DNA from 4 places in the Neobacillus sp. PS2-9 genome. Region 1 is predicted to be linked to each of the others. Evidence: riboswitches for the same ligand, from Rfam matches in the RefSeq annotation. Region 1 holds a riboswitch; each other region holds the start of a gene.
The links. Region 1 has a riboswitch for S-adenosylmethionine ahead of RCG25_RS05210 (O-acetylhomoserine aminocarboxypropyltransferase/cysteine synthase family protein). Riboswitches for the same ligand answer to the same signal wherever they lie in the genome.

Region 1 (8,206 bases):
TCGATGAAATCGTACCAGTTGATGTGACCATTCGTACTGTTGGACATGACAATAAACTAGTTGAAAAAACAATCCAATTTTCACAAGATGAGGGCGTTCGTCCAGATACAAACTTAGAAACATTAGGTAAACTTCGTCCTGCCTTTTCTGTTACAGGAACGGTAACGGCAGGTAATGCGTCGCAAACAAGTGACGGAGCAGCTGCATTGATGGTCATGGACCGTGAAAAAGCGGAAGCACTTGGTTTGAAGCCACTAGCAAAATTCAGATCGTTTGCAGTTGGAGGCGTGCCACCTGAAATTATGGGTGTCGGCCCAGTGGTAGCTATTCCAAAAGCAGTGAAGCTAGCTGGATTAGAATTATCCGATATTAACTTGTTTGAATTGAATGAAGCGTTTGCTTCACAGTCGCTTCAGGTAATTAGAGAATTAGGTCTTAACGAAGAAATTGTGAACGTAAATGGTGGTGCGATTGCCCTTGGACACCCACTAGGATGTACGGGTGCAAAACTAACACTCTCACTTATTCATGAATTAAAACGCAGGAACGAGCAATTCGGTGTAGTTACCATGTGTATCGGCGGCGGTATGGGTGCTGCCGGAGTATTTGAACTTTTGTAATCAAGACGCACCAGGGGTAAGCGGGACTTAGCCCCTGGCTAATTAAAGTCTAGGAGGAATAGAGATGGCAAATCAAACAGAAAAGATTATTAAAGGCGGAAGCTTTTTAATTGAGGATGTTTCTTATAATCAAGTATTTACACCGGAAGATTTTTCAGATGAGCACAAAATGATTGCTAAAACAGCAGAAGACTTTGTGGAAAACAAAGTACTACCACAAATTGAACACTTAGAAAACCATGAGTTTGATCGTACGGTAAAGCTTCTAAAGGAAATGGGGGAGCTTGGTCTTTTAGCAGCTGACGTACCAGAAGAATTTGATGGTCTAGGTCTAGATAAAATTACTTCTTCATTAATTACTGAAAAAATGTCTAGGGCTGGCGGATTCTCACTTTCTTATGGTGCCCACGTTGGTATTGGGTCCTTGCCAATTGTATTATTCGGTAACGATGACCAAAAGGGCAGATATTTACCTGGCCTTGCATCAGGTGAAATGCTGGCTGCCTACGCATTAACTGAGCCAGGATCAGGTTCTGATGCCCTTGGTGCTAAAACAACAGCGAAGCTTAATGCTGAAGGCACACACTATATCTTAAACGGTGAAAAACAATGGATTACAAACGCAGGCTTTGCAGATGTATTCGTCGTGTATGCAAAGGTGGATGGTGAACACTTCACTGCATTCATCGTTGAAAGAAACTTCCCAGGCGTTTCAACTGGCGCTGAAGAGAAGAAAATGGGGATCAAGAGTTCTTCCACTCGTACTCTTATTTTAGAAGATGTTCCTGTACCAGTTGAAAACCTATTAGGTGATTTTGGTAAGGGCCACGTCATTGCCTTTAATATCTTAAATATCGGCCGCTATAAATTAGCTGTTGGCGGTGTAGGCGGATCGAAGAGTGCCTTTGAAATGACTGTAAAGTATGCAAATGGCCGTAAGCAGTTTAAAACGCCAATCGCTCAGTTCAACTTAACAAAAGAGAAATTTGGTACAATGGCATCCAAAATTTATGCAGCAGAAAGTGCTGTTTACCGTACAATCGGATTATATGAGGATAACCAAGGTAAGCTGACCGATGAGGAAGCGAAAGACATTAAAAAGGTGGCCAATTCAATTGCAGAGTATGCGATTGAGTGTTCATTAAACAAATTTTTTAACAGTGAAGTGTTAGATTATGTCGTTGATGAAGGCGTTCAAATTCATGGCGGATATGGTTTCATGCAAGAGTACCCAATCGAGAGAGCATACCGTGATTCTCGTATTAACCGCATTTTCGAAGGTACAAACGAAATCAACCGTTTGTTAGTATTAGGCACGTATCTGCGTAAAGCTATGAAGGGTGAGCTTCCATTATTCCAAAAAGCAATGGCACTTCAAGAAGAACTTATGATGCTTATGCCTGAGGAGCCAGGTGATGAGCCGTTAGCACAAGAAAAATATTTGGTGAAAAATGCGAAGAAAATTGGTTTGCTTGCAGCTGGTTTAGCCGCACAAAAATACGGCAAGGCGATTGAAAAAGAACAAGAAATATTCGTAAACATTGCTGATATTGTTTCTAATGCGTATGCTATGGAATCTGTCGTATTACGTACAGAAAAAGCAATCGCTAAAGATGGAGTGGAGAAGAGCAAACAAAAGCTTCTTTACACACAAATTTTCTGCCAAGAAGCATTTAATAAAATCGAAGCAGATGCGAAAGAAACATTGGTGGCCGTTGAACACGGTGATACTCTTCGCATGATGTTATCATCTCTTCGCAAGTTTACTCGCCACACGCCAATTAACGTGATTGCGAAAAAGCGTGAAGCAGCAGACGCGCTTATCGAAGCAGAACGCTATATCGTTTAAAATGAAATCAGGGCTCCCTTTTTCTCAAGGGGGCTATTTATTTTTTAAAATTATATTTAGATAAAGAAGGAGTATTTACGAAATTAGTCGAATTTTTATTTGGAACATATTTTTTGCATTAGGATTTTGAAAAACGTTATGATAATATTCAAATGACGTGATTATGTCATTGAATGAAGTGGGAAAAGGCGGTGAAACTTATGTCGATGACTTTTTACTGGTATCCAAAATGCGGCACATGTCGAAACGCTAAGAAATGGCTGGATGCCCATCAACTTTCCTATGAAGAAGTACATATTGTGGAACATCCCCCAAGTCGTGAGAAACTGCAGGATCTTTATCAAAAAAGCGGACTAGAACTTAAAAAATTCTTTAATACGAGCGGTATGAAGTATCGTGAATTAGGTATAAAGGATAAGATGAAGTCAGCAACGGACGAAGAGCTGCTAGACCTACTTGCTTCCGATGGGATGTTAATCAAACGGCCGATTTTAACGGATGGCGAACGAGTCACCGTAGGCTTTAAAGAAGAAGAGTATGAAAAAATGTGGCAATAAGCCTGCTCTTCCTTTCCTGACTCATGGTAATCGATTTTATTCGATGATAGATTTTAGAAAAAACAATGGAGGGATTTAAGCGAATGAGTACACCAAAAGAGTTACGTTATTCAGAAGAACATGAATGGGTAAAAGTTGAAGGGGAAAAGGTGCGCGTTGGTATCACTGACTTTGCACAGCATGAATTAGGAGATATCGTATTCGTAGAACTACCTGAAGTTGGTACTGAAGTATCAGCTGACGAGCCATTCGGAAGCGTTGAATCTGTTAAAACAGTTTCTGAGCTATATGCTCCTGTAAGCGGAAAAGTGGTAGAAGTAAACGAAGACTTAAATGACAGTCCTGAATTTGTAAATGAATCTCCATATGAAAAAGCATGGATGATTGTCATCGAACTTTCTGACAGCAGCGAAGTAGATAAGCTAATGACTGCTGAACAGTACGAAGAAATGGTTAAAGAAGACTAATCATCATCATTAGAAAAGCACCTTTTAGGGTGCTTTTTCTGTTAATAATATAGGGGTTCCTCTTTTTTATAATAATTTCCACGATTTCTTCTACTAAAGTGGGGAAACTAAACGTAAATATATTAAAGAGGGTGGACATATGTCATTGAAACAACAAAAGGTAGACGTTACTGATCGTGTAGTAGGGAAAATTAAAAATGGTGAGATTGAACTGTTCTTAGAATCATCCTCTATCGGAAAAATTAAACTACCTGAAAATATGCAGTATGACCTAGAGCATCACTTTGAGGCTGACCAACAAAAGATATACCAGCATGTTACGGTTACCGATCAACCTGATGCGAAATATACCGATTGTGATGAAGGTGGATGGTGTTAACTCCTACGTTGTAGCCGTCGTGAGTATGAGCAAATACCTATTTTTAAGATGACAATAATGATATAGTTAACATACTAAGAAGAAGACACACGTAATCAAAATTTTAGAATATGTTAACATAAACAACTTCTATTACAGGTGATGGATATGAATGATTCGTATGTTGACAAAGTTCTTATTGTCGAAGGAAAGTCAGATAAAAATAAGGTAAAAAGTATTGTAAAGGAACCGGTTGAAATCATTTGTACGAATGGAACCATCAGTGTTTCGAGACTCGATGAATTAATCGAGTTTCTTGAGGATAAGGATGTCTATATTCTTGTTGATGCAGATAAAGCAGGTGAAAAGCTTCGTAAGCAATTTAAGCGGGAATTTCCACATGCTGAGCATATATATATTGATCGGATGTATCGCGAGGTCGCAACGGCACCAGTACAGCATTTGGCGACTGTGCTTTTAGGGGCGAACATCGATGTGCATACTGAGTTTTTAGAAATGGGATAACGAAAAATGAACGAATGGAACCAAAATGATTTTGTTGATTTCCTTGAAAATAAGTCAACAGGACTAATCTATTTTTATACACCACTTTGTGGTACGTGCCAGCTCGCTTCCAAGATGCTGCAGGTGGTCGAAGAGTTGGTAGATAGGCCAATGGGAAAAATGAACTTAAATTTTTATCCACAATTGGCGAAGGATTTAGCGATTGAAAGTGTACCCTGTCTGTTAATCGTGAGAGACGGAAAGGTAGTAGAAATGCTGTATGCATTTCATTCTGTTCCGTTTTTGTTGGATAAAATTAAGAGTTATATTTAGTGGAGCAGATACCTCGGGGTGTCTGCTTTTTACTTCCGATATGGGGAATGTGAGCAAATACATTGGGACTCTACAGCCTCATAGAACCCAAATGAGCAAGTATCGGGATTGTGAAAGGGTCACAAATCCCGTAGCCTTTAAAAAGACCAAGTATGGGAATTGTGAAGGGCTCACAAATCCCGTAGACTCCTAAAAAGAGCGAGTATGGGAATTGTGAAGGGCTCACAAATCCCGTAGACTCCTAAAAAGAGCGAGTATGGGAATTGTGAAGGGCTCACAAATCCTGTAGCCTCTAAAAAGAGCGAGTATGGGAATTGTGAAAGGTTCACAAATCCCGATGTCCCCGAAAAAGAGGAAAGATCATAACCCCCGTAATATCAGCATACCCTTTGCTATTATTAGTTCTGTGGAAAAACTAATTCTATTTAATAAAAATAAATTCTTTCTTTCCAACAGCATCACAATTCTTCTTCAAAACCCTTAAAAAAGTCTTCTTTGAATCCAACACTTGAAACCAATCATGAATCACATTGGTTGTTATTTTTTCATTTGGAAATAGTAAACTAAATTCATTTACTCCCCTCAATATAGAGCTGTCAAGACCTTCTGTATAACCGCAAACATCACAAACTAATTTTTTGCCTAAAACAGTAACGTTAAAGGAATGGCATAAACAACAATTTATTCCTTTCTTAACAGAATGCAAATCATAAGGGGGAATCTTGTCCTTTTTAAAATCAGTTTGGTGCATAGAAACTAATTGGTCAGCTAACCTTTTGTGGTGGTCTTTTAATGTCGAAGGATGATTGTTCAATTTTTTCATAAATTGATTAAGCTGATTTGGATAAATAATAGGTTTGTCTAGGGGAGCCTGATATAAATAAAACTCGGGGTTAATAAAAACTACATACGCTTTAATGGGGATTCGATACCCAAGATTTTGGAGAAGCTGCCGGAGTAAGGATTCACTTCTTTCAATTTGTAGTAAAGCGTTTGTAATTTCTTTCTTGTAAATGGTATAGAACCTACCTGATTCATAATAATAATCACCTTCATAATTCTTTACTTCGAAAAGATAAATTGGGTCTTGAGTAACTATTAAAGAATCTATTTGGAATTTCGCACCACTGGTCTCCAGCAATAAATCGTTTAGTATAAAACTTTTACAGCTCAACTTTTCTGTCAATAAATCAAACACAACTTCACCCTCATATCCCTTTTCGAGGTTGTGATATGATTGTTTGTATTTATCTTCTAGAGTCATTCGTTGGGAAAGTAATTTAAGAATTATTAATTCCATCGATTCACACCGCTCTTTATAAGCCATAATCCACATCCTTTCAAAATAGAAAACCACATCCTACCATTTTCAGTTTAATTAAAAAGCCACTCCAAATGTGTGACCAATTACCGACATTTCATAAACCCTAAGTATCCGACATATTTCTCAGGAAAATTATGACCATTAGCCCAAATATTGTCGAGCGATTATAAAAGGAATTCCGCTCCTATTGCTGAATAGTTTAGATATAAGAGTATAGACCGGAGTGGTAAAAATGATAGAGGAAATCCAAAAATTTCTTGTGAAAATGCAACAACAGGAGCATGTGTATCCTTTAATTCGTCAGGCAGAAGTCCATGTAAACCTTCGTTGCGACCAGCAACTGGTCCAGTTAGTGATAAAAAATGGGGCAGTGTTTATTCTCCAAAATCCATCTGAGCATCAAGTGGCCTATGAAATTAGAGGTAGCGATTTGTCAATGAAACAACTAGTTGAAGGAGCGGCAAGGCTGCGAGTACTAGAACAAAAAGAAGAAATAAAAGTAGATGCACCGTTAAGAATTAGCCTATTACTGGAGTCCCTTTTTTACCTAACAAAAGCACAGGAAGATTTTGCAAACATCATTTAAAATACATTGACTTCTAAAGGGACATCATGTAATATATTGTTTAAATATTCTATTAATTAAAACAACCACATAAACATTCTTATCTAGAGTGGCGGAGGGACTGGCCCTTTGAAGCCCGGCAACCGGTTTATACACGGTGCTAAATCCAGCAGAGCATAAAAAGCTCTGAAAGATAAGAAGAGAGCCCCCTCTTCTTATGAAGCGGGGGTTTTTGTTTATGTTGTTAAGGGAGGAGCTAGGAAAATGGGAGAAAATCAAAAGAAATATCGTTTTGAAACCTTGAGTGTTCATGGAGGATTGGCTCCAGATCCAGTAACAGGAGCGCGTGCCGTTCCCATCTATCAAAACAATGCCTATCAATTCAAAAACACTGAACATGCAGCAAACCTATTTAGTTTAGCAGAACCAGGGTACATATACACCCGTATTCATAATCCTACTACAACCGTATTTGAAGAGAGAGTAGCCCTGCTAGAAGGCGGTGTCGGAGCCCTGGCCGTTGCTAGTGGTATGGCAGCAATTACCCTCGCCATTCTGAATGTGGCTGAGGCAGGAGATGAGATTGTTGCTGCTTCCAACCTCTATGGTGGAACCTATAATTTATTCGCAGTGACCCTTCCAAAGTACGGAATTAACGTTAAATTTGTCGACTCGGAAAATCCGGAGAACTTCAGAGCAGCGATTACTCCAAAAACAAAGGCTGTCTTTGCAGAAACAATCGGGAACCCAAGCTTACGTGTGTTAGACATTGAAAAAGTGGCTGATATTGCACACGAGGCAGGTGTCCCATTAATTATCGACAATACCTTTGCGACACCATACTTATGCAGACCAATTGAGTACGGGGCAGACATTGTTGTTCACTCGGCAACAAAGTGGTTATTAGGTAATGGGACATCAACGGGCGGCATAATTGTTGATGGTGGGAAGTTTGACTGGAACTCTTCTAGATTCCCTGGCTTTACGACTCCGGATGCAAGCTACCATGATCTTGTCTATGCAGAAGCATTGGGCGCTGTAGCGTATATTGTAAAGGCACGTGTACAGTTATTGCGTGATCTCGGTCCGGCACTGAGCCCGCAAAATTCATTCCAATTTACACTAGGCCTTGAAACCCTGCATGTTCGGATGAAAGAGCATGTAGCCAATACGAAAACGATTGTGGACTATTTATTAAACCACCCAGCAGTAGAATGGGTATCCTATCCGGGGCATCCATCACATCCGGACTATGAATTAGCGAAAAAATATTTACCTAAAGGTGCAGGGTCCATGGTTGTTTTTGGAATTAAAGGTGGGAAGGAAGCAGGAGCGAAGCTCATTGATTCTCTATCCTTATGGGCACATGTGGCCAATGTTGGCGATTCAAAAAGTCTAATCATTCACCCAGCTAGTACTACCCATCAACAATTAGATGCAGAGGGGTTGAAGGCAGCAGGTGTATCAGAAGATTTAATCCGTCTCTCTATTGGGATTGAAAATGTTGAAGACTTAATTGATGATCTCGAATCTGCGATTGAGACAGCAACGGGATTGGCATCTGTCAAAGCAAATGCCTAAAATTTACCTCATCCAATAAGTAAGAATTAATAGATTTTTTTATTGACA
Region 2 (8,206 bases), 2.1 Mb from region 1:
TTGCTATATTGGAGACGGAAATAATAATATGGCCCATTCGTTGATGGAAGGGGCAGTAAAGGTAGGAATGGATGTTAGTATCGCCAGCCCGCCGGGTTATTTACCTGATGGGAAAATTACGGAGGCGGCTATTAAAGAGGGCTTACAAACGGGAAGTTCAGTTGTCATTACAAATAATCCACTTGAAGCGATTAAAGACGCGGATGTTGTCGTAACAGACGTCTGGACCAGCATGGGGCAGGAAGAAGAAACGGAAAAAAGATTAAAGGCGTTTGAAGGCTTTCAAGTCAATGAAGAACTATGCAAACAGGCTAAAGCTGATTATATCTTTTTACACTGTCTACCTGCTCATCGTGATGAAGAAGTAACGGGAGCTATTATTGACGGTACTCATTCAGTCGTGTTTGATGAAGCCGAGAATCGCCTGCATGCGCAAAAAGCAATTTTAAAACATTTATTAGCATAATAGTTTCACTTTTTGTGAGAGTTGTTGTATAATAATTCTATTGATTGAATAAAAATTCACAAAAGCACGAGGAGAATACAGATGGCAAAAGAAAAAATTGTTCTAGCATATTCAGGTGGTTTAGATACTTCCGTTTCGGTTAAATGGATCCAGGAAAAATATGGTTATGATGTTATTGCTCTAGGTCTAGATGTAGGTGAAGGAAAAGACTTAGAAGCTATTAAAAATAAGGCGTTAAATGTTGGAGCCGTTAAAGCATATATGATCGATGCAAAAGAATTATTGGCAAAGGAATATATTTTACCAGCTTTAAAGGCTAATTGTTTATATGAAGGAAAATATCCATTATCTTCAGCGCTTTCTCGTCCACTTATTTCAAAACTATTAGTAGAGGTGGCGGAAAAAGAAGGGGCTAAAGCTGTTGCTCATGGCTGTACTGGAAAAGGCAATGACCAAGTCCGTTTCGAAGTGTCCATTCAAGCGTTAAACCCAAGTCTAAAGGTGGTTGCTCCGGTACGTGAATGGGGAATGACACGTGATGAAGAAATTAAGTATGCTGAGGAAAACGGTATTCCGATTCCAGTAGATTTAGATAATCCATTCTCAATTGATGCAAACATTTGGGGACGTGCTTGTGAGGCTGGAGTACTTGAAGATCCATGGGCAGAAGCGCCTGAAGCAGCATTCGATTGGACGAATCCGATTGAACTAACTCCAGATGCCGCTGAATATGTAGAAATTGAATTCGAACAAGGGGTTCCTGTTGCCCTCAATGGTGAGAAACTTCCACTTGTTCAGTTAATTGAAACGTTAAACGCACTGGGTGGTAAGCACGGTGTTGGTCGTATCGACCATATTGAAAATAGATTAGTAGGAATTAAATCAAGAGAAGTGTATGAAAATCCGGCTGCATTAATTTTAATCAATGCGCATAAAGAATTAGAATTCTTAACATTAACTCGTGAGGTTACACAATTTAAGACTCAAGTGGAACAGCAGATGGCAAAAATCATCTATGAAGGACTTTGGTATTCACCTATCAAACCAGCGCTTGATGCGTTTATTGAAGAAACACAAAAAACTGTTACAGGAACGATTCGTGTAAAGCTTCATAAAGGAAATCACACAGTTGTAGGCCGTAAGTCTCCATTTAGCTTATACAACGAGGAGCTTGCTACCTACTCAAAAGGTGATGCATTCGATCACAATGCGGCTGTTGGCTTTATTAAGATTTGGGGCTTACCAACAAAGGTATATTCAGAGGTTACTAAAAAAGAAACGATTGTAAAATAATTCGGATTGCCCTCGAATCCTATTTCGGGGGCTATCTTCTTTCATTTTAAGGAGGAGCATAACATGTCTAAGTTATGGGGCGGACGATTTACAAAGGAAACCAACAAGCTCGTAGAAGAATTTACAGCATCCATATCTTTTGATCAAAAGTTAGCAAAAGAGGATATTGCCGGAAGCCTGGCACATGTGCAAATGCTTGGTGAATGTGGCATTATCCCAGTTGAAGATGCTGAAAAAATTAAGGACGGACTTCTTGCTATTCAAAAAATGGTTCATGCAAACGAAGTGGAGTTTTTGGTAGAAGATGAAGATATTCACATGAATATCGAAAAGCTGTTGATAGAAAGAATCGGACCGGTTGGCGGTAAGCTACATACGGGTCGTAGCCGGAATGACCAAGTAGCTACAGATATGCACCTTTATTTAAGAACAAAAACGACGGAGCTTATTAAATTGATCGAAGATGTTCAGGAAGCTTTAGTCGAGCAGGCAAAAGAACATGTCCAAACCTTAATTCCAGGTTATACTCATCTCCAGCGTGCGCAGCCAGTATCGTTTGCTCACCATTTAATGGCTTATTTCTGGATGTTTGAACGTGATAAAGAGAGATTGATTGATAGTCTGAAACGGGTGAACTGGCTTCCGCTTGGTTCAGGTGCGTTAGCTGGGACTACTTTTCCTATCAACCGTGAACGTGTAGCAGAACTACTAGGCTTTGAAACGGTGTATCCGAACAGTATGGATGCTGTCAGCGACCGCGATTTTATTCTTGAATTTCTATCAATTGGTTCTATTATCATGACTCATATTTCTAGATTCTCAGAAGAACTAGTAATTTGGTCAAGTCAGGAATTCCAATTTGTTGAGTTAGATGATTCTTTCTGTACTGGCTCAAGCATTATGCCGCAAAAGAAGAATCCAGACGTACCAGAGCTGCTTCGTGGAAAAACAGGCCGTACGTATGGCAATTTGATTGGGCTGCTGACTGTTTTGAAAGGTTTGCCGCTTGCCTACAATAAGGACTTACAGGAAGATAAAGAAGGTATGTTTGACACTGTTGAAACATTGGAAGGGTCATTGAAACTTTTAGCTCCGATGATTGAAACGATGACTGTTAAAAAAGATGTGATGCGTAAAGCAATTAACAATGACTTCTCTAATGCTACGGATATTGCTGATTATCTAGTTACAAAGGGATTACCGTTCCGTGAGGCCCATGAGGTTATTGGAAAAATTGTTTTATACTCGATCCAGTCCAATAAGTTTTTACTAGATTTAAGCTTTGAAGAATATCAAGAGTTTAGTCCTTTATTTGAAGAAGATATTTACGAGGTATTAGCTCCAGAACACGTAGTTGCCGTTCGAAACAGCTTTGGTGGTACTTCTCCAGAGCAGGTGGAGAAGCAAATTGGGCTTGCTGAGGGAAAACTGAAACGATAAAATGTGAGAAACCCGCCATTGGCAGGTTTCTTTTTGCTGTTGTATGGCGATATCTACATACTTTTGCGTTTTATCTACACGTTTTTGAGATATATCTACACACTTTTGCCTTTTTTCTACACGTTTTTGAGATATATCTACACACTTTTACATTTTTTCTACACAGTTTTATAATATATCTACACAAATTGATGGTTTATCTACAATTTACCATTTTTCTAAGGAGTGGTTTTCCATTAGCGGTTTTATCATTGATTTACTTGTTGATATCGCAGGGGGAGTCATTGAATTTCTCATTCCTGATTGGTCACCTAAATCGAAATTTGAAAAGAATATAATCAGATTAAGGGAAGAAGACTGGTTTGCTACACTGGAAAAGGATGTTAGATACTCATATATCATTCACCAAAATAGGAAGGTGAAACGGTTCTTAAGTAATGAGAATAATATCAAAATGATCACCAGTATGGATTTTGAGAGAGAAAATTTTATCCACTTAGTAAAAGAAGAACATGCCAAATTTACAGGTTTACGATCGTAATGAGTTGAAAGAATATATTGACATTTAACATTACATCAACTAAAATTTTCTTTATAACTTGGAAATTTAATGAAAAATCAAATAAAAACTCTTATCCAGAGTGGTGGAGGGACTAGGCCCGATGAAACCCGGCAACCTTCAAGGTATTCCTTGAAAAGGTGCTAATTCCTGCAGGTTATTTTTAACCTGATAGATAAGAGGAGGAATCCAACCCTCTTCTTATTGAAGAGGGTTTTTCTTTTTGAAAAATAAACAGTTTCGTGTCAAAAATCGTGTAGTGAAGGGATGGATGTATGTGTCTGTAATCAAAGTAGCAATCCTTGGATTTGGAACAGTTGGTGAAGGAGTATATCGAACAATACAATCACACAGTGAGGAGCTTACGGCTACATTAGGCAAGAAGGTTGAAGTTGCCGCTGTTCTCATCAGAAACACGCAAAAGAAAAGAAATATTAGTGAAAATGTATTAGTAACAACAGAATTTGCGGATATCTTAAATCTCGAACAGCTTGATGTTGTTGTGGAGGCTATTGTCGATAAAGAGCCGACATTTACATTTTTAAAATCAGCCATACAGCGGGGATGCCACATCATTACAGCAAATAAGGAAATGTTTGCCCATCACGGGAAAGAACTGCTTGAGCTCGCAGCGGAGAAAAATGTTTCTGTTGGATTTGAAGCCACTGTAGCAGGTGGAATTCCAGTCATACAAACACTTAGACAGCTTTTAAATATTAATCGTGTCAAACAGGTCCGAGGAATTCTAAATGGAACTTCCAATTTTATTCTTTCAGAAATGAGGGAAAAGAAGCAGTCATTTGCACAGGCACTAGTATTAGCACAAGAGAATGGCTATGCTGAAGCTGATCCAACAAATGACGTGGAGGGCTTTGATGCCTTTTATAAAACTATGATTCTTAGCAGGCTCGCTTTTGGAGAAGAACCTAATTGGCAGGATGTTGAACGTGAGGGGATTACATCCATAACCAGTGAATTGATTGAAGCAGCCGAAATTGCAGGGCTAAGGTTTAAACATATTGCGAGTATAACAAGGCTGGGCGGTCAAATAAAAGCAACGGTCAAACCAGCGCTAGTGGGAAAAGAGCATCCATTTTACCATGTAGAAGGCGTTCAGAACGCAGTAAATGTCCAATCGGATATTGTAGGTGAAATTACGCTTCAGGGGCCGGGAGCTGGAATGTTTCCTACGGCGAGTGCTGTCATTGAGGATTTAGTCTATGTGTGTCAAAATCCTCCGGGAAAACGCAATGTTACACGTTCTCAAGAAGTGGTAACGGGGTTTAGTAAGAGTGACAAGAAGAAAACATGGCTGGTGCATGGAGTGAAGCATAAACAGGTGACTCCTTCCATTATTTGGATTGAAGAAGTGGCGGAGGAAACGTTTGTAATCAAAGCGACAGATAGAGAAATTGCTCTTCTGGCCAAACAAAATAATCTTATCTATTTTCCGATTATTGGAGAATACGAGAAGGTGAAACAGATAAATGCGCTTAAGGCTTTATAAGAATCTACAAACAATGAAAGAGCTATACGGCTCTTTTTTTCATTTTAAGAAAGCCAGGTCCTAGATCTACTTTTTTCAGAGAGAAGAAGGAAAAAGTAGAAGTAGCGAGGTCCTAGATCTACTTTTATCAGAGAAAAGAAGGAAAAAGTAGAAGTAGCGAGGTCCTAGATCTACTTTTTTCAGAGAGAAGAAGGAAAAGGTAGAAGTAGCAAACCTCTAGGTCTACTTTTTATAGATAAAAGAAGGAAAAGGTAGAAGCAGCGAGGTCCTAGATCTACTTTTATCAGAGAGAAGAAGGGAAAAGTAGAAGTAGCAAACTTCTAAATCTACTTTTTTTATTTGAACAAGATGTAGAAATTTAATTCAATAGTCACGGATATTCCGTGTTTATCCACTGCATTGTCCACACCGAAAGTCCCGGTTTAAATGTATTCCACAGATTTATTCACAATATCCACAAAAATCAGAATAATTATCCACAAGAATGTACAAATCGGTTTCTAATATTAACAACTTATTAAGTTCACATTCTATTCAATTTTCTAACATTAATATGTTAAGAAACTGTGAAAGCCGTTGTCATTTAAAAAACAGGAGAGTATATTATAAGTGTAGAGAAGATAGTGAAACAATTCACAAACCAAAAAGCACAAACTAACTTCCCTATACGACACAGCTAGCTGAACACCCCTCATCGAAAGGGGAAAGAACTTATCATTACACTTTATTGTGAAAATATTCACAAATATTAATAGGAGATGATTGTGATGAGATGGTATAAAACCCCTCAAGCAGCCGTTGTTTGGACAGTTCTAAGAGTTTGGCTTGGATTACAATGGATTGAAGCAGGTTATCATAAATTAACCGGTGGATTTGACGCTGGCGGATTTTTAAAAGGTGCACTCGCAAATGCAACGGGTGATCATCCAGCAGTGCAGGCATGGTACGCAGATTTCTTACAACAATTTGCCATTCCAAATGTTCAAATCTTTAACGTATTAATTCCTTGGGGAGAATTACTTGTTGGTTTAGGATTAGTTGTTGGATTAGCCACTCTTCCAGCATTAATCGCAGGTGCATTTATGAACTTAAATTTCATGCTAGCAGGCACAACAAGCACGAACCCAATTCTTTATACAGCAGCAATGATCCTTCTATTCGTAGGAACTGGAGCTTACCTCTTCGGTCTTGACCGATACACAGTTCCGTTTATCAAAGGCTATTTCAAAAAGGCACCTGTAAAAAATGTAAACACTAATTAACAGTAATACCGAGTTCTAACAGCTTAGCACGCTGAAGCCTCTCATTAGAGCTCGCTGATATACCATTTATTTCCCCCTTTTATATACTTTAAGAAGCAGGGCAAAGCCTGCTTCTCTTTTTTATGCTTATCTTTTCTTATTCTTCACACGCTGGTTAGCGGCATTAGCACGGGCTTGTGCTTCAAGATCTGCATGATCCGCAAATTCTTGTGAGTATTCTACATCGTTTCCATCTGTTTTCATATTTTTCGGTGTTTGTGGAAGTGATGCTTTATTATTTTTGTGAGAACCTCCATTATGCATTCGACCCATTACTAAAACCCCTTTCAATTTCAGCTAGAGGGAGAAAGATATCTCTCACTCCCTAATAGCTTTTACAATTTGAAAGGGGCTCATTAATGGAAAAACTTTAAATTAATTTTTTGTATACGTATGGAATTCCGTCACTTACAGCTTAGTTTTGCTGTCATGATAGCCGGCGGCACGGTCAGCCATCTTAAAATCACGCTGGTATAAAACCTCTTGTGTACTTGTTAAGGTATATTTACCTCTACCTAAATCTTTTTTCTTTTTTCCCGCCATTTTGCTCATTCCTTTCAACATTTTTTGTTTGTTAATTGTCATCAAGCTAAGTGGTAAAAATGAAGCACTAAATATGTACTTATTTCCATTTTTACCTTTTGAGAGAGGAATGATACTTTTTTTAGGAAAATATATTTTTTAATGCTTTTTCTAAAGTAGGGTACTGAAATTGGAATCCATGATCTAAAAGTTTATTCGGTAAAACCTTTTGCCCATCTACCACTAAGGTGCTCATTTCACCAAGGAGTAAACGAAGGGCAAAGCTAGGTACAGGAAGCCAGTGCGGTCGATGCAATACTTGAGCAAGTGTTTTGCCAAAATCGCTCATCATCACAGGATGTGGAGCAGTGAAATTTACAGGGCCTTGAATTTGTTTATTTTCAATGGCAAAAATAATACCTTTCACTACATCCTCAAGATGAATCCATGACATCCACTGTTTGCCACTTCCAATATTGCCTCCTATAAACCACTTATAAGGCATCAGCATCTTAGGAAGAGCTCCAGCATCCTTTTCAAGAATGATACCAAATCTGCATAAGACCGTTCTAATTCCTAATAAAACCGCCTTGCTCGCCTCTTGTTCCCACTTTACAACTGTTTCTGCTAAAAAATCCGTGCCTAGTTTTTCGTTATTTTCAGTAAAAACTTCTGTTTCTGATGTTCCGTAAATACCAATCGCACTGGCGTTAATAAGCGCCTGCGGTTTCCGGTCTAATTGGTTTATTATGTCCAGGACTGCATCAACTGCTTCCATTCGACTAGATAAAATTTTACTTTTTCTCTCTTCGGTCCAGCGCCCGCTGTTAATCGACTCACCTGCGAGGTTAATAAAGATATCCGTATCTTGGAGGTCCATAACAGGGTTCGCATTATCAGTTAACCACTGCGTATATCGAACGTTTGCCTTCTCGCTAGACTTCCTTGCTCGGCGAGTTAAAATGACTATTTCGTGATTATATTTACTTAGTTCATTGACAAGTGCCTTCCCAACAAAGCCTGTTCCACCTGCAATTGCAATTTTCATGTAGATGACCTCCTTTTGCTTTATTTTACCTTATTTTAATAGGCTTTGTTAAATTTGTCTGTTGATTTCC
Region 3 (8,206 bases), 220 kb from region 1:
TTCGGATAATGGGGCGTGATTAAACCATTCCTTAACGGTTGCCTTATTGACAATCAAGTCATCCCCACCCTGCATCACCAGCATGGGAATATCCTGTGTTTGATCCATAGTTACGAATGCCTGCTTCATGGCAGCAACTAACTCTCTATACCATCTGACAGAGACTTTTGTAACGTATAGGGTATCATTGGAATCCGCTTCTCGCACATCTTCATTTCTAGTCGCCATTTGAACCGTTAAGCCTGAATTCATCCGTAAAGATGGGAATACCACATTCAAACCGTAAGATAGAATGTCTATAACTTTAGATGGGGATTTAACCAGGCCCAAACATGGTGATGACAAAATGACACCAGCAATGTTTAGCTTTTCTTCCTGTAATAAACGGATAGAAATTAATCCCCCCATACTATGGCCTAATAAAAATACAGGTAAATCATATCGGTAAGCCGCCTGAATCCAATCCTTTACCTCATAAATGTATTCGTCGAAGGAATCGATATGGCCACGGTTCGCCCTCGTTGTCATACCCTGACCGGGAAGATCGGCCATAATTACATGAAAGCCCGATGAACGCCACATTTCAATCAGCCAGCCATAACGCCCATGATGTTCCATGGCACCATGAACCATCACAATGACTGCTCTTGCCTCCCCTTCCGCTTCCCACTTCCACATATATTTTCCCCCTAGAAAAATGTAATTGCTATTTGTTGAAAAGTTTATTTTACTATAGTCATTAAAAAAGATGAATTTTTTGAATTCCCGGTCATGCATTCGCTACAATAAAGATATCATTGTAAAAAAGGAGCGAACAGAATGATTTACCCTTATAAAGATAAGTATCCATTAATCGCTGAGTCAGCGTTTATTGCCGATTATGTAACGATTACTGGTGATGTTGAAATTGGTGAGCAGTCCAGTGTTTGGTTTAACTCGGTCATTAGAGGGGATGTTGCCCCCACCCGAATTGGCAATAAGGTAAATATCCAAGATAACTCTATCTTACACCAAAGCCCTAATAACCCGCTAATTTTAGAGGATGAAGTAACCATCGGTCATCAGGTTATCCTTCACAGCTGCATCATTAGAAAACGAGCTTTAATTGGCATGGGCTCCATTATCCTCGATCAAGCGGAAATTGGTGAAGGTGCCTTTATAGGTGCAGGCAGCCTTGTTCCTCAAGGTAAAAAAATTCCTCCTAATACCTTAGCATTTGGCAGACCAGCAAAAGTTATTAGAGAATTAACAGAAGAAGATATAAAAGATATGACAAGAATCTATACAGAATATGCAGAAAAGGCCCAATATTATAAGTCACTTCAATCATAAATTTTAAAAATAGGCTGCGTTAAAGAACAGTGTTGATATTTACACCCTGTTGATTGGAGCGGAAGGCACGAAGACTCCTGTGGGAGTATGGTTCAGGGGAGACCCCGCAGGCGCTAGCGCCGAGGAGGCTCGCCGAAACACCCACGGAAAGCGAAGTGCCTGGAGCGGAAATCAACAGGCAAGTTTAACAGAGCCTAAAAATAAAAAGAGGCTGACTCAATGCTCAAGAGTCAGCCTCTAAATATTAATGTTTTAGTGATTCTAATACTTTTTTCTGTGCAAAGTCACGTTGAAAAGAATAAACATCTTCAACGTACACTTGATGCCACACCATAAACATAAGAACCGTCCAAATCTTACGGCTGTTGTCCGCCTTACCTTGACAGTGGTCTTCAAGCAATTGCAATACATACGCTTTATTGATTAAATGATCCGTATTACTTTCACGGATTATTTTTTTCGCCCAATCGTTCATCTCATTTTTTAGCCAATGACGAATTGGAACAGGGAATCCAAGCTTCTTACGGTTAAGAACATGCTCTGGAACAACACCTTCAGCTGCCTTGCGCAAGATATACTTTGTTGTGCCATTAGCAGTTTTCAAGCTTGTCGGAATTTTAGATGCCACTTCAAAAACGGCCTTATCTAAGAAAGGGACACGAAGCTCTAACGAATGAGCCATAGTCATTTTATCCGCTTTTAGAAGAATATCTCCGCGCATCCATGTATGGATATCAATATACTGCATTCGATCCACTGGATCATATCCTCTCGATTCTGCATAAAGAGGATTAGTAATGTCTGTATACTTTAGTCCTTCATGATACACATTCAATAAATCACGTTTTTCTTCTTCGGTGAACATCTTGGCATTTCCGATGTAACGCTCTTCCATAGGAGTTACACCACGCTCAATGAAGCTCTTTCCTTTAGTGCCTTCTGGCATCATATTGGCAATTCCTTTGAGAAGGACTTTCCCTACTCGAGGAATTTTGTTGAAAATCTCTAAATCTTGTGGCTCACGGTAGATGTTATAGCCGCCAAATAATTCATCAGCGCCCTCACCTGAGAGAACAACGGTTACGTGTTTTCTCGCTTCGCGAGCAACAAAGTAAAGTGGTACGCAGGCAGGATCTGCTAGGGGGTCATCCATATGCCACATAATTTTTGGAATTTCATTCATATATTCATCAGGAGTAATCACATAGCTGATATTTTCTACACCCAGTTTCTCCGCTGTTTCTTTTGCCACATCAATTTCACTGAAGCCATTGTGTTCAAAACCAACAGAGAAGGTTTTAATGGCAGGATGAAACTCTTTCGCAATAGAAGCAATTATAGACGAATCGATTCCACCAGATAGGAAGGAACCTACTGGTACATCACTACGCATATGCTTTTCGACTGAATCGAATAAAATATCACGAATTTCTTTTGTAAAGTCACTCTCTGATTTTTGAACAGGACTAAAATGTGCCTTCCAATAGCGCTTAATTTCCATTGGTGAGCCAATTTTTTTTGTAAAATAATGACCTGGCTCAAGCTTTTTAATCCCTTCTGATAAGGTATTGGGTTCAGGAACAAATTGATACGTTAAATAATGCTGAAGAGAATCATAGTCTAAAACATCATTTTCAAGTGCAAGCAAGATACTTTTCTTTTCTGAAGCAAAGAAGGTTTTCTCACCGTCTTCTAAATAAAAGAATGGTTTGATACCGAACGGATCACGGGCACCAAATAATCTTTGCTCTTGTTTATCCCAAATGATAAAAGCAAACATTCCACGCAGCTTTTCCACTGCTTTCTCTTTTAAATGACTGTATAAGGCAATAATAACCTCAGTATCAGAGCTCGTTGCAAACGAAAGGCCTTCTTTTACCAATTCCTCACGAAGCTCGACATAGTTATAAACTTCACCATTAAAAATAATCCAGTAACGTTCGTTTTCATATGTTAATGGCTGATGTCCACTCTCAATATCAATAATACTTAAACGGCGAAATCCAAATTGAATATGTTCGTCATAATAAAAACCATCATCATCCGGTCCACGATGGGTAATGATATCGTTCATATTTTTAAATAGTTGTTTTTGTTCATCACTAAAGTTTTGTGTTTTGTCGTGTACACAACCGATAAAACCACACATTATGTACCTCACCTACTCCAATCTAAATTAAACATTCTCTAAAAAACATCTCTATAATACTACCACTTTTTTATTAAAATAACACTGTGAACTTATAGGTAATTTTCGTACTATCATTTTTCACTTCTTTAGACCTACTTAAACATTTTATTCCAATAACCAATTACGTACCAACCATTTAGACGAAAAAAGAAAAAGAGAGTTACATTTAAAATGCAACTCCCTTCTATTAGGGTATTCGCTTGAGGGCGAATGATTTTTAGTGATTTGCTGCTTGTTCTTTTAATGTGTCTGCTTTGTCTGTACGCTCCCAAGGAAGATCCACATCTGTACGGCCAAAATGTCCGTAAGCTGCTGTCTGCTTGTAGATAGGACGGCGAAGGTTCAACATGTTAATGATACCAGCTGGGCGTAGATCAAAGTTTTGTTCTACTAAATCAACTAATACATCTTCACTTACTTTGCCAGTGCCAAACGTATCAACAGAAATGGAAACCGGTCTTGCTACACCGATTGCGTAAGCAAGTTGAACTTCACACTTCTCAGCAAGTCCTGCAGCAACAATATTCTTTGCTACATAACGTGCTGCATAAGCGGCAGAACGGTCAACCTTTGTAGGATCCTTACCAGAGAATGCGCCACCGCCGTGACGTGCATAGCCACCGTAAGTATCAACAATGATTTTACGGCCTGTTAAACCAGCATCCCCTTGTGGTCCGCCGATAACGAAACGGCCTGTTGGGTTAATGAAGTATTTTGTATTTTCATCGATTAATTCTTGTGGAACAACCGGATTGATCACATACTCTTTCAGATTACGTTGAATCTGTTCTAATGTAACTTCAGGGTGGTGTTGAGTAGAAATAACGATTGTATCAATACGAACTGGTTTATCGTTCTCATCATATTCAACTGTTACTTGTGTCTTTCCATCTGGACGTAGGTAAGGAAGTAGCTCTTCTTTACGAACTTCTGTTAAACGGCGTGCAAGCTTGTGCGCAAGGGAAATTGGAAGCGGCATAAGCTCCTTTGTTTCATTACATGCGAAACCAAACATTAAACCTTGGTCGCCTGCACCAATTGCTTCAATTTGCTCATCTGACATTTGGCCTTCACGAGCTTCAAGCGCTTGGTCAACACCCATCGCGATGTCAGGAGACTGTTCATCGATAGAAGTTAAAACTGCACATGTTTCGGAGTCAAATCCGTATTTTGCACGATTGTAACCAATGCTTTTAATTGTTTCACGAACAATTTTTGGAATGTCCACGTAAGTTGAAGTAGTAATCTCGCCAGCAACCAAAACTAAACCAGTTGTAACTGAAGTTTCAGCAGCAACACGTGCATTAGCATCTTTTGCTAAAATAGCATCTAAAATGGAATCAGAAATTTGGTCACAGATCTTATCGGGATGACCTTCAGTTACTGATTCAGAAGTGAACAAACGACGTTTTGTTGACATCTGAATTCCTCCTATATAGTGAGATAAGTGAGGTTATCTGTGTGGGTATGTAATGACCTTGCCGTTTAACCTCGGATTGATACGGAACTCATTCCCTTAGTAGTATGAAATAAATACAGGGTTTTTATTAATTAAACAATATTCTGCAATAACCCCATAGAAAATTCTAACGATGGAATAAATAGAAGCGATTATATAGCACGAAATCATTTGCAAACAAAAAACCTTTCCATCTCTGAGGAAAGGTTGATAGCAAAAGTTTTGCGCGCCTTTCACTCTTATCGTTCAAGGCTAGGCCTTGCTTCAGGTTTAGCACCTTTGCCCGAAAATAATAATAGAAGAAAACCTACTACTATCTTGCTTTCGTTTGCAGGTTGCTGGGTTTCATTGGGCCTGTCCCTCCACCAGCTCGGGATAAGAGAGTATCCGTTCAAGGGTAAATAATAACCTACACTGTCGAACAATGTCAATGCATTTTTCAAGAAATTTAAATTTAATCCATACAACCTATTTTTCATTAATTAGTATAGATTATTTGAATAAATGTGTTATACTTTTTATTAAATTATTACCATTAAAAACATGGAAAAAGGAAGGTTGCAGTAGATGAATTCTGTTCATATTCCCAATGACTTAAAACAAATGTTATCAGAAAGTAATGTCCACGTGCAATTATCAGTTCCCCAGTTAGTAGAAAAGATCTTATGTCGTAACGAAGGTTCTTTAACTTCGACTGGCGCTGTAAGCGTTTCAACTGGTAAATATACAGGCCGCTCACCTCAAGATAAATTCGTTGTGATGGAAGAGTCCACAAAGGATAAGATTGCTTGGGGTTCGTTGAATCAACCTATATCTGAAGAAATATTTACGAAACTTTATCAAAAAGTCCTAAATTATTTAAAACAACAAGAAGAGATTTTTGTGTTTAAAGGATTTGCAGGGGCAGATAAAAAATCCCGATTGCCTATCCAAGTAGTGAATGAATTTGCCTGGCACAATCTTTTTGTTCATCAACTATTTATACGTCCATCAGAGGATGAACTTTTATCGCATGACCCAGGATTTACGGTAATTTCAGCACCTAATTTTAAGGCAGATCCTAAGGTCGACGGAACCAATTCAGAAACCTTTATCATCATCTCATTTGAACGCCGCATTGTTCTCATCGGTGGGACTGAATATGCAGGTGAAATGAAAAAGTCCATTTTTTCCGTAATGAATTACTTATTACCGGAAAACAATATTTTCTCCATGCACTGTTCTGCAAATGTAGGAATTGAGGGAGATGTCGCTCTATTCTTTGGTCTATCAGGAACAGGAAAAACTACTTTATCCGCTGATCCAAATCGCCGTTTGATTGGTGATGATGAGCACGGTTGGTCATCAAACGGTGTCTTTAATATCGAGGGAGGGTGCTATGCGAAATGCATCAATCTTTCTAGGGAAAAAGAGCCGCAAATATTTGATGCCATTCGGTTTGGAACTGTTCTTGAAAATGTAACGCTTAACCTGGAATCGCGGGTCCCTGATTATGATGACGGAACGTTAACAGAGAATACTAGGGCAGCATATCCAATTGATGCCATTGATAATATTGCCAAACCAAGTATTGCCGGACACCCAAATACAATTGTCTTCTTAACTGCAGACGCGTTCGGGGTATTACCTCCTATCTCAAAATTAACAAAAGAACAGGCTATGTATCACTTTTTAAGTGGGTATACGTCTAAGCTTGCCGGTACCGAACGTGGTGTAACCTCACCTGAGGCAACGTTCTCAACCTGCTTTGGTGCACCATTTTTACCGCTTCCTGCTACTCGCTATGCTGACATGCTCGGTGAAAAAATTCTTGAGCATAATGCGAACGTATTCCTTGTGAATACAGGCTGGACTGGCGGAGAATATGGAATTGGAAGCAGAATGAAGCTCGCTTACACAAGAGCCATGATTCAAGCGGCACTTGAAGGGGAATTAAACCATGTTGAGACAACGAAAGATGAAATCTTCGGTTTAAATATTCCACTTCATATTGCCGGTGTTCCTGATGAAGTATTACAGCCAAGTAAAACATGGTCAGATCCAGATGCCTATGAAAAGAAAGCAAAAGAACTTGCAGCAAAGTTCCGCGAAAACTTCAGAAAATTCACGGATGTATCCGTTGAAATTGAAGAAAAAGGCGGTCCAATAGCCTAATAAGAAAAGCGCAAGCGCCTTGATCAGCCCCGACAGGCAAATGTTCTTCTGCAAAAAAGTCGCTCTTTGACTTTTATTGCAGAAGGTTATTTGACCCGAGGGGCTAGGCGCTGGAGCTGGACAATTCTCGAAGTCGAATTTTAACTTTCCTATAATGTGTGAAAAGCCCATATCATTCATTTGATATGGGCTTTCTAACTTCTACAGCCTCCGAATGTTTTAACACGCTAAATCGGTATTTGCCGCTCTTTTTAATTTGAAAATCACCTGTATATAAAGAAACCTTTCTACCGTCAGTTGTTGTGTAGTCTGTTTTGTCTTTAAATGTAAAGGTAGTCACTTCAGCATTTTCTATTTGAAATAACTCTAGTTCAATTTCAGTTGGAAGATTGTCACCTTCAACTTCAATCACAGCATCCTCATAAAAACCAGCGTATAAATCTTCTTGTGAGATCATTAAAGTAGAATTCCCTATTTTAATATAAGGTTCCTTCACATAAATGGAGAATGTACCTACCTTTTTATTTCCAGCAGTAAAGGTAAGGTTGTATACGCCAGAATCAGTAAATGGCTCGAAACTTGTCATGGCATGGCCATCAGACCCATACATGCCACCAGATATCACGGTTGTTGCTAGATGTTCCTTTACACCTGTTTTCACATGAACAGCATCCACTTTAAGCGGTTTATTGGCAAAATCCTTCTGGTAGTCTCCCCATAAATAAATCATGATTTTTGATACTGAGCGCTTATCTTTCGCAATCCATTCGGTTGGTGCCAACAAACTGACTTTATTAGGAATGCCGTAATTGCTGTCTACATAATGTGGACCGTTCTCATCCATCAGCGCAAAGAAGTCCCCCTGCTCTACTTGATTACTCGTTTCCCCTTTTGAGCCTGTTCGAATAGCATCGTTTTCCTTGCTACTTGAAAAATATAGAATCGGGGCAATTAGAATCAAGACAAATACAGCAGCCCATGCAGCAAATCTTTGAAAATTAAATTGGTTGCGCTGTTTACGACTGCCGGACTCACCAAGAACTTTTAACATTTCTGTCCTCTGCCTCGTG
Region 4 (8,206 bases), 1.9 Mb from region 1:
CTAAGGCAATAGCGAATGTACACATATTAGCAATACTGTGCTCATATCCGGAAATAAAGAAACAGAAGACAAACAGCATCATGGCAAACATCTTTGGTCCATCCCCTTTTAACCCCATTGGCAGGAAAAAGGCCATACAAACAAGCCAGTTACAAAGAATTGCTCTGAAAAACAACTCTGTTGTTGGGACTTGCATTTTTACTTCCACGACATGAAGGAGAAACCCATTAACTGAAGAGCTCGCATAAAGTCCTGTTGTGAAAATAATAAAAGCAAAGACAGCGGCACCTAGGATATTTCCTGTATAACTGCAAACCCATAGTTTTAGTACTTCTATCCAAGTCATTTTCTTACGGAGTGCAGCGTAGGTGTAATAAAACGTATTTCCTGTAAATAGATCACCACCACCATAGGCAATTAATATAATCGCTGCTCCGAAAGTAAGAGCGGCCATTGGGTAGGCAAACGGGGAGTCTACTACATAAAAGAAATTACCGGTTTTAAACGCAACAATGACCCCAAAACCAATAAACATACTGGCAAGCATCGAGCGTAAAATATATCGGAGGATGCTTTGTCGAAATATCTTAATCTTTTTTAAGGCTAATTTTTCTGCTTCATGCAAAGGCTGCATTTCCATTTCTACTACCACCATTCACAATTCGTTTACTATCAATTTATTTTTCAATAATCATGGAACAAATATGTATTATACGGGAATTACTTCAATTACCCAACGGAAAATAGGGAAATGCCATAGAATATTCTCAATTTATATTCATATGCTTTTGTAACTAATATAAATAGCTACTTGGCCTCGTGATGCGCTATAATAAGGTTTTTCCTACTACAAAAATAAAGGAGTTTGTATGAAGACATTAAATAAAATTACCCCCCAGTTCGATCCTTGGGAAGCGTATTTAGATGTAACACAATACGGAAAACCTCTGCTTACCAATATCGAATTAACGACTACCACTCTTTGTAATATGCGTTGCGAGCATTGTGCTGTAGGATACACCCTCCAAACAAAGGACCCGTTAGCACTTCCAATTGAGCTTATATTACATAGGTTAGAGGAAATTCCACAACTACGTTCGTTAAGTATTACAGGGGGAGAACCTATGCTTTCGCATAGCTCTGTCAGTAATTATGTAATGCCCATTTTAAAGTATGCCCATGAGCGCGGAGTTCGAACACAGATGAATTCGAACCTAACCCTTGATTTAAATCGGTATGAAGAAATTATTCCGTATTTGGATGTATTACATATTTCACATAATTGGGGAACGGTGGACGATTTTGTAGAAGGCGGCTTTGCAAGGATGGAGCGGAAGCCTGATTATAGCCAGCGAGAAAAATATTTTACGAGAATGATAGAAAATAGCAGGGAACTGGTAAAAGCGGGTGTCATGGTTTCAGCGGAAACCATGTTAAATAAACGGACACTGCCTCATTTGGAAAAGATTCACCGGCAAATTGTAGATGAAATGCTTTGTCAACGCCATGAAGTGCATCCTATGTATCCGAGTGATTTCGCCAGTAATCTTGAAACATTATCATTAAGTGAAATTAGGGACGCAATTCATCATTTATTAGACATAAGGGATGAAAATGTATGGATGCTCTTTGGAACACTGCCATTTTATGCTTGCAGCAGTAAACAGGAGGATTTGGACCTTTTAAAACGACTTTATCAGAGTGAAAATGTAACCGTCAGAAATGATCCAGATGGTCGTTCCCGTTTGAATGTGAATATATTTAACGGTGAAATTATTGTAACGGATTTCGGAGATACTCCTCCTTTAGGAAATATCCAAACAACCACACTTGAAGAGGCCTATCAAGCTTGGCAAAACACAGGCATAGCGAAGGAGTTAAGCTGTCATTGCCCAGCTGTTTCATGCTTAGGTCCAAATATCTTGGTCAAAAACAGCTATTATCAGGATCTTGATTTTACCAAGTTGGAAGCCAATATTGCAAAAAAATAATCTTTGTTAAACTGGGATGTTGATGTCCGCTCAAGGCGCGAGCGGTTCGCGGGCGGTAAAACATGAGAGGCTAAAAGGACACTCTTTATTGTCTTCTTGCAAATACTTAAGTGAAATGTTATACTAAAGAAGAATTATTTTTGTTCGGTGTAAAGGATAGTATAAGTTAACTTTTCGTCTTGATGATCACTGAGTGCAAGGATAGTACCATAATGTGTGCAAAAGCACACAGCAGGAGGAAACACACATGGAACAAGGTAAAGTAAAATGGTTTAACGCAGAAAAAGGTTTTGGATTCATCGAACGCGAAGCTGGAGACGATGTATTCGTTCACTTCTCAGCAATCCAAAGCGAAGGTTTCAAATCATTAGACGAAGGTCAAGCTGTTACTTTTGAAGTAGAACAAGGTCAACGTGGACCACAAGCTACTAACGTTCGTAAAGCTTAATACCATTTCGGATAAGACAGGCTCTATTTTATAGAGTCTGTTTTTTTTATTCAAAAGGCTGTGTTAAAGAACAGTGTTGATTTTTATACCCTGTTGATTGGAGCGGAAGACTCGAAGATCCTCGAAAATGCTATCGCATTTCCTTCGTGCGGTGTAGATTCAAGGAAGCTTATTCAATGTCCTGTGGGAGTACGGTTCAGGGGAGACCCCGCAGGCGCAAGCGCCGAGGAGGCTCGCCGAAACGCCCACGGAAAGCGAAGAGCCTGGAGCGGAAATCAATAGGCAATTTTAACAAAGCCATTCAAAAAAAACCAAAACAAAAACCCCACTCATGAATGAGTAGGGCACACAAATGAAACAGTAATTCAAATGGTAGAGTTATTGTATCATATATTTCCGGAATAACCTAATTTATTTCAATAAAGTTACTGGTAACTTTTGTATACTGAATGAGTTATTACGCTGTATGTTTAACAAGCTTAGGATGTCGGAGCAATGATACGAGCAAAATCAGTCCGCTCATAATCAATAAAGCACTGGTACTTATGAAAACGGCGGAAAAGCCAAAGTAGCCAGAAAGAAAGCCCCCCAGCATGGGCCCAATGATGTTACCGAGAAATCTTAGACTATTGTTATACCCGAGGACCTCACCTTGCATGGTAATCGGAGCCTCCTGGCGAATATAAGCAATCCTGACAGGAATGATTCCGCCAATGGTCACACCTAAGGCAATCCGGATGATGACAAGCTGCCAAAGACCAGTCACGATCGCTCCTGGTAAGTACACTATTCCAGCTGAAAATAGAAGTATGACTAAAATTTTGATATAACCATATTTATCTGCAATCTTTCCCCAGTTCCGTGACATGAGTAAGTTGCCTATTCCCGCTGCGGAAAAGGCAATCCCTGAATAAAAAGCAACATTGTTTGGCCCATGCAAATCACTTACAAATAACGACAGGATTGGTTGGATGCTGAAATGGGCGATTTGTACAAGAGATGAAATAAGCAATACAGTTAATAGTACAGGATTTCGTAGGATGTGTTTGATAACCTCTTTACTAGAATAATGTGATTTAGTACCCTTCGTTGGTTCTATGAGAAATTCCTTCGTAGTGATGACAAGCATGGCTGAGATGAATATGGAAATCGAAGTCCATTTAAAGGTGGTCGCATAGCCGAGTGTATCGGCTAAAATTCCTCCGAGCATGGGGCCTAACAGTGAACCCGTTATACTTCCTGTTTGTAATGTCCCAAGGACACGACCAGCAATCTCTTTTGGTGTTTGTGTGGAGATGAATGCCTGTGACATCGGGATAAACCCTGAGAAAAAGCCCATGAAAAACCGTAGAAAGAGCAGCTGCCAGACTGAATGAACAAATCCCATTAAAAAGATAGATACAGCCATCCCTAATCCAGAAATGATAAGTATCTTTTTCCGACCATAGCGATCTCCAATTTTTCCCCAAACCGGTGAAAAAAGAAAGGCAGAAACAAAGGTAATCCCAAAGGTAATACCCGACCAATGCTGGACATATTTCTCAGAAAAGTCCCCAAACGTTTCAATATACAGAGAAATAAACGGCATGACCATCGTCATACTACCGGCAACGAAGAAGTTGGCAAACCACATAATTAGTAAATTACGCTTTGCACTTTCCTGCTTATTCATGGATGGTAACACTTCTTTCTGCAATTTATTTCGGTTTACTAAATATAATCATACCGAAATTTCTTAGGAGAATAAAGCAATAACTGGGTTTAGGTTTAATAATAGTTTTCCCAACTCCGTTCAATATGATTAAAAAGAGTTATTACTTTATTAAAAATATTTAAAATACTATTGACAACTTGTTAATGTGAGTTTAAATTTAGTTTATTACTTTAAATCAATAATACGTTCTCTTATCAAGAGTGGCAGAGGGACTGGCCCGATGACGCCCAGCAACCGTTCCGAAAAGGAATTGGTGCTAAATCCTGCAAAACATCTAATGTTTTGAGAGATAAGAGAGGAGTAGTCCAACATTTGTGATGAAACCTCTCTTTTCTGGAGAGGTTTTTTATTTTTACTTAAAAGAAAACTTCTCCAATGGGAATAGTTTATTTTGATAAGAAAGACAAAAAGGGGGAGCTTTTATCATGAAAAGAAATTTATTAAAAAGTGTGCTTGTATCAACATTGGCTGCAAGCCTGCTACTCACGGGGTGTGCTTCTGGGGGAGAAACGAAGAAAGCTAGTGGAAATAAAAATGTATCACTTGAAGGAGTACCAGAAAAATTTAAAAGTGACAAGTTGAAAATTAAGGTCATTCGTAAAATTGGCGGTGACGACCACACAGCTCAATTCTTAGCAGGAGCAAAAGAAGAGGGAGAAGCCTTAGGATTACAAGTGGATGTGTTTACTGCAAACGGAGATACAGCAAAATTCCATGATGCTATAAATCAGGCGTTAGATCAGGACTATGATGGATTCATTATTTCACATGGTGATGATGATGCGACGGTGAACGATGTAAAGAAAATCGTCGAAAAAGGAAAAAGCGTGGTTACATTTGACTCTAATCCAAAGTTGGCTGAAGTGGAGGGAGTAACACTTACATCACAGGATGACGAAGCATTGGCAACTTTAGCATTGGATCAGCTTGTAAAGGATACGAAGGGCAAAGCCAATATTGCGTACCTTTGGGTTGACGGTTTTCCACCAATGGTTAGACGAAACAAAGTATATCAAGATGTACTTTCAAAAAATCCTGGAATTAAAGAAGTGGAACGGTTCGGTGTAGCCGCTGCAGATACCAGTGTTCAAACACAAAACGCCGTAGCTGCCATGTTAAATAAATATCCAAAAGGAAAGTTGGATGCCATCTTTGCTACTTGGGATGCCTTTGCTATTGGTGCCGCACGAGCTCTAAAAGAGGCGGGCCGTGAAGAAGTAAAAATTTATGGTATTGATGTTTCGAATGCGGACCTTCAAGAGATTCAAAGAAAAGGTAGTGCTTGGAAATACACAGCTGCCGTGGATCCTAAACTAATTGGTGCGGTGGATTTGAGATTGCTTGCTAAAAAACTAGCAGGTGAAGAAACACCAAAAACCTATGATTTAGAGGCTTCTCTAGTTTCACAAGACAATCTTCAAAAGTCTAAAGATCCTGTTAACATGGTTAATCTATCAAAAATTATTTCTGGATGGGGCCAATCAGATGCATTCGAAGAAGATTGGATGAAAACATTAAAAAAATATTATAAATAATTAATGGTTACTATAAGCACTCTCTTTTTCACTTGATTAAGAGAGTGTTTGCTTGATAGGGGGGCGATTTCATGCAGTCAACATTGGAAATGAAAAATATAACTATTGAATTTCCAGGAGTGAAAGCTTTAAATCAGGTTCATTTTTCAACAAAGACGGGAAAGATTCAGGCATTGATTGGAGCAAATGGTGCAGGGAAATCAACTCTAATGAAAGTCCTGTCAGGGGCTTATAATCACTATACCGGTGAAATTGTGCTGGACGGGGAATCTTTGAACATTCGATCACCAAAAGATGCCCAGGATGCGGGCATACAGATTGTCTATCAAGAAGTCGATACGGCACTGATTCCTAATTTAACGGTTGCCGAGAATATTATGTTGATGGACACGGTTCATCATATGGGAAAAAAGCAGTGGATGAACTGGAAGACTCTTCATCAAAAAGCAGCACAAATCCTGGGTGAAATGAATATTACACTTTCTACGAAAAAGCTTGTGAGTGAGCTTTCTCTAGCAGAAAAGCAAATGATTCTCATTGCAAGAGCTGTCTCGAATCGGTGTAAGTATCTGATTCTAGATGAACCAACTGCACCCTTAAGTCATACGGAAACGACCGAGCTTTTTCGAATTGCCCGCGAATTAAAGAGGCAAAATGTCGGGATTATCTTTATTTCGCACCGCCTGCCAGAGATTTTTGAAATCTGTGATGAAATTACAGTAATGAGAAATGGAGAATTTGTTGTAAAAGAGAACATCTCAGAGACAACACAGAATCAAGTGGTGGAGCACATGCTTGGCCAAAAGCTGGAGGAACAGTTCCCGAAAAAGAATACGAGAATTGGAAACACAGTTCTTGAGGTGAAGGGACTTTCAGATAGAAGTAAAATTAAAGATTTCCATTTACATGTGAAATCTGGAGAAATCGTTGGAGTGGCTGGGCTAGTCGGTGCTGGAAAAACTGAGCTGTGCAAGGCGCTTTTTGGTTCTGAAAAATTAACTGGAGGAGAAGTCCTTCTTAATGGAAATAAACTAACTTTGAATAGCCCATATGATGCGGTGAAAAATGGCATGGCATTAGTGCCTGAAGAACGCAGGAAGGAAGGAATTCTTGTCCTTGAATCAGTGGAATCCAATTTGACAGCGGCTAATTTGGGTAGTTTTACAAACGTATTTAGCTTTTTAAATAGAAAGAAAGAAAAGGAAACAGCCAAGCAGTTGATTAGCCGGCTTGGAATTAAAACACCTTCTGAAGAAACAAAGGTTCAAAATCTATCAGGTGGAAATCAGCAGAAGGTCGCAATAGGAAAGTGGCTGGTAGCTGAGGCCGATGTCTATATTTTTGATGAACCAACCAAAGGCGTGGATGTTGGTGCCAAAAAAGACATCTTTGAGCTTATCACGGAATTGGCAAGCAGAGGGAAATCGATTATTTACGCTTCTTCCGAACTATCAGAGATTATGGGAATTACGGATCGAGTCTACATTCTATATGATGGACAATCAATAAAAGAGTTAGAAACGAACCGAACAAACGAGGAAGAACTTTTATTTTATTCCACAGGGGGCAGGTAAAATGGAGACAAATATTTCAGCAAAGAATCAGACCCCAACCAAAAAAACATTTGAATTGTTTCAATTTTTATATAAGTACGGGACCATTATCACGATTCTTGCACTTATCCTTATTTTTTCAGCGGCAAATCCTACCTTTATCCAGGGCAGTAATATTGTCAATATCCTCCGGTCGATTTCGATTGTGACGATTATTGCTATAGGTATTACCATTTCATTATCTGTAGATGGATTCGATTTATCAGTAGGCTCGGTAGCTTCGTTATCGAATGCCATCGTGATTTCTATGTTTGTCTGGTTTTCCCAAAATACCCTCATTGCGATTATCTCTGCGATTGGTGCCTCATTAATTGTAGGTGCTTTGAATTCGTTTATGATCGTTAAGTTACGAATCCCAGACATGCTAATGACTTTAGCGACAATGTTTATCATTCAAGGGACCGCACTTACCTATACAAAAGGCGCGACAGTTTCTCAAAATATGGTGATGCCTGATGGGTCCATGGCAACGGGATTAATCAGTCCATTTTTTGCAAAAATTGGTGAGGTGCCATGGATTATTATCATCATGGCAATAACCGTCATTCTTGTGCATATCTTTCTGACTTATACCAAGCATGGTCGTTACATGTATGTGATTGGCGGAAACAAAGAAGCTGCAAGACTTTCAGGGATCGCTGTTAATAAATATAAAGTGGCGGCATATTTACTCTCTGCTTTGTTTGCATCAATCGGCGGAATTGTCCTGGCATCAAGGGTTATGACTTCAGAAATTAACTCTGGGGCACCCTACCTCATGGATTCGGTTGCTGCAGCCTTTATCGGATTTTCAGTTCTAGGTGCCGGTAAACCAAATGCGTTTGGTACCTTTATCGGTGCGGTATTAATTGGTATTCTGCAAAATGGCCTTGTCATGATGTCTGTACCGTATTATGCCATGGATA

Region 2: another riboswitch for S-adenosylmethionine. It lies ahead of RCG25_RS21105 (homoserine dehydrogenase); the one in region 1 lies ahead of RCG25_RS05210 (O-acetylhomoserine aminocarboxypropyltransferase/cysteine synthase family protein).
Region 3: another riboswitch for S-adenosylmethionine. It lies ahead of metK (methionine adenosyltransferase); the one in region 1 lies ahead of RCG25_RS05210 (O-acetylhomoserine aminocarboxypropyltransferase/cysteine synthase family protein).
Region 4: another riboswitch for S-adenosylmethionine. It lies ahead of RCG25_RS22055 (sugar ABC transporter substrate-binding protein); the one in region 1 lies ahead of RCG25_RS05210 (O-acetylhomoserine aminocarboxypropyltransferase/cysteine synthase family protein).

What each region holds. Positions count from the first base shown of each region.
Region 1 is NZ_CP133269.1:1,068,698-1,076,903, forward strand. Features, by position in the region: gene RCG25_RS05165 (acetyl-CoA C-acetyltransferase) at 1-620, shown strand, start outside; gene RCG25_RS05170 (acyl-CoA dehydrogenase FadE) at 685-2,469, shown strand; gene RCG25_RS05175 (arsenate reductase family protein) at 2,670-3,026, shown strand; gene gcvH (glycine cleavage system protein GcvH) at 3,110-3,493, shown strand; gene RCG25_RS05185 (YusG family protein) at 3,633-3,872, shown strand; gene RCG25_RS05190 (toprim domain-containing protein) at 4,020-4,376, shown strand; gene RCG25_RS05195 (thioredoxin family protein) at 4,383-4,688, shown strand; gene RCG25_RS05200 (nuclease-related domain-containing protein) at 5,110-6,015, opposite strand; gene RCG25_RS05205 (hypothetical protein) at 6,245-6,598, shown strand; SAM riboswitch class I at 6,675-6,777, shown strand; gene RCG25_RS05210 (O-acetylhomoserine aminocarboxypropyltransferase/cysteine synthase family protein) at 6,842-8,158, shown strand.
Region 2 is NZ_CP133269.1:4,198,474-4,206,679, reverse strand. Features, by position in the region: gene argF (ornithine carbamoyltransferase) at 1-466, shown strand, start outside; gene RCG25_RS21115 (argininosuccinate synthase) at 548-1,759, shown strand; gene argH (argininosuccinate lyase) at 1,823-3,199, shown strand; SAM riboswitch class I at 3,829-3,940, shown strand; gene RCG25_RS21105 (homoserine dehydrogenase) at 3,982-5,265, shown strand; gene RCG25_RS21100 (DoxX family membrane protein) at 6,033-6,527, shown strand; gene RCG25_RS21095 (YfhD family protein) at 6,654-6,839, opposite strand; gene RCG25_RS21090 (YfhE family protein) at 6,975-7,109, opposite strand; gene RCG25_RS21085 (TIGR01777 family oxidoreductase) at 7,231-8,136, opposite strand.
Region 3 is NZ_CP133269.1:1,285,905-1,294,110, reverse strand. Features, by position in the region: gene RCG25_RS06375 (alpha/beta hydrolase) at 1-678, opposite strand, end outside; gene RCG25_RS06370 (gamma carbonic anhydrase) at 820-1,332, shown strand; gene asnB (asparagine synthase (glutamine-hydrolyzing)) at 1,577-3,481, opposite strand; gene metK (methionine adenosyltransferase) at 3,741-4,943, opposite strand; SAM riboswitch class I at 5,219-5,364, opposite strand; gene pckA (phosphoenolpyruvate carboxykinase (ATP)) at 5,550-7,136, shown strand; gene RCG25_RS06350 (hypothetical protein) at 7,309-8,206, opposite strand, start outside.
Region 4 is NZ_CP133269.1:4,405,078-4,413,283, reverse strand. Features, by position in the region: gene RCG25_RS22075 (formate/nitrite transporter family protein) at 1-640, opposite strand, end outside; gene yfkAB (radical SAM/CxCxxxxC motif protein YfkAB) at 870-1,991, shown strand; gene RCG25_RS22065 (cold-shock protein) at 2,239-2,439, shown strand; gene RCG25_RS22060 (MFS transporter) at 2,897-4,111, opposite strand; SAM riboswitch class I at 4,342-4,449, shown strand; gene RCG25_RS22055 (sugar ABC transporter substrate-binding protein) at 4,579-5,688, shown strand; gene RCG25_RS22050 (sugar ABC transporter ATP-binding protein) at 5,760-7,262, shown strand; gene RCG25_RS22045 (ABC transporter permease) at 7,264-8,206, shown strand, end outside.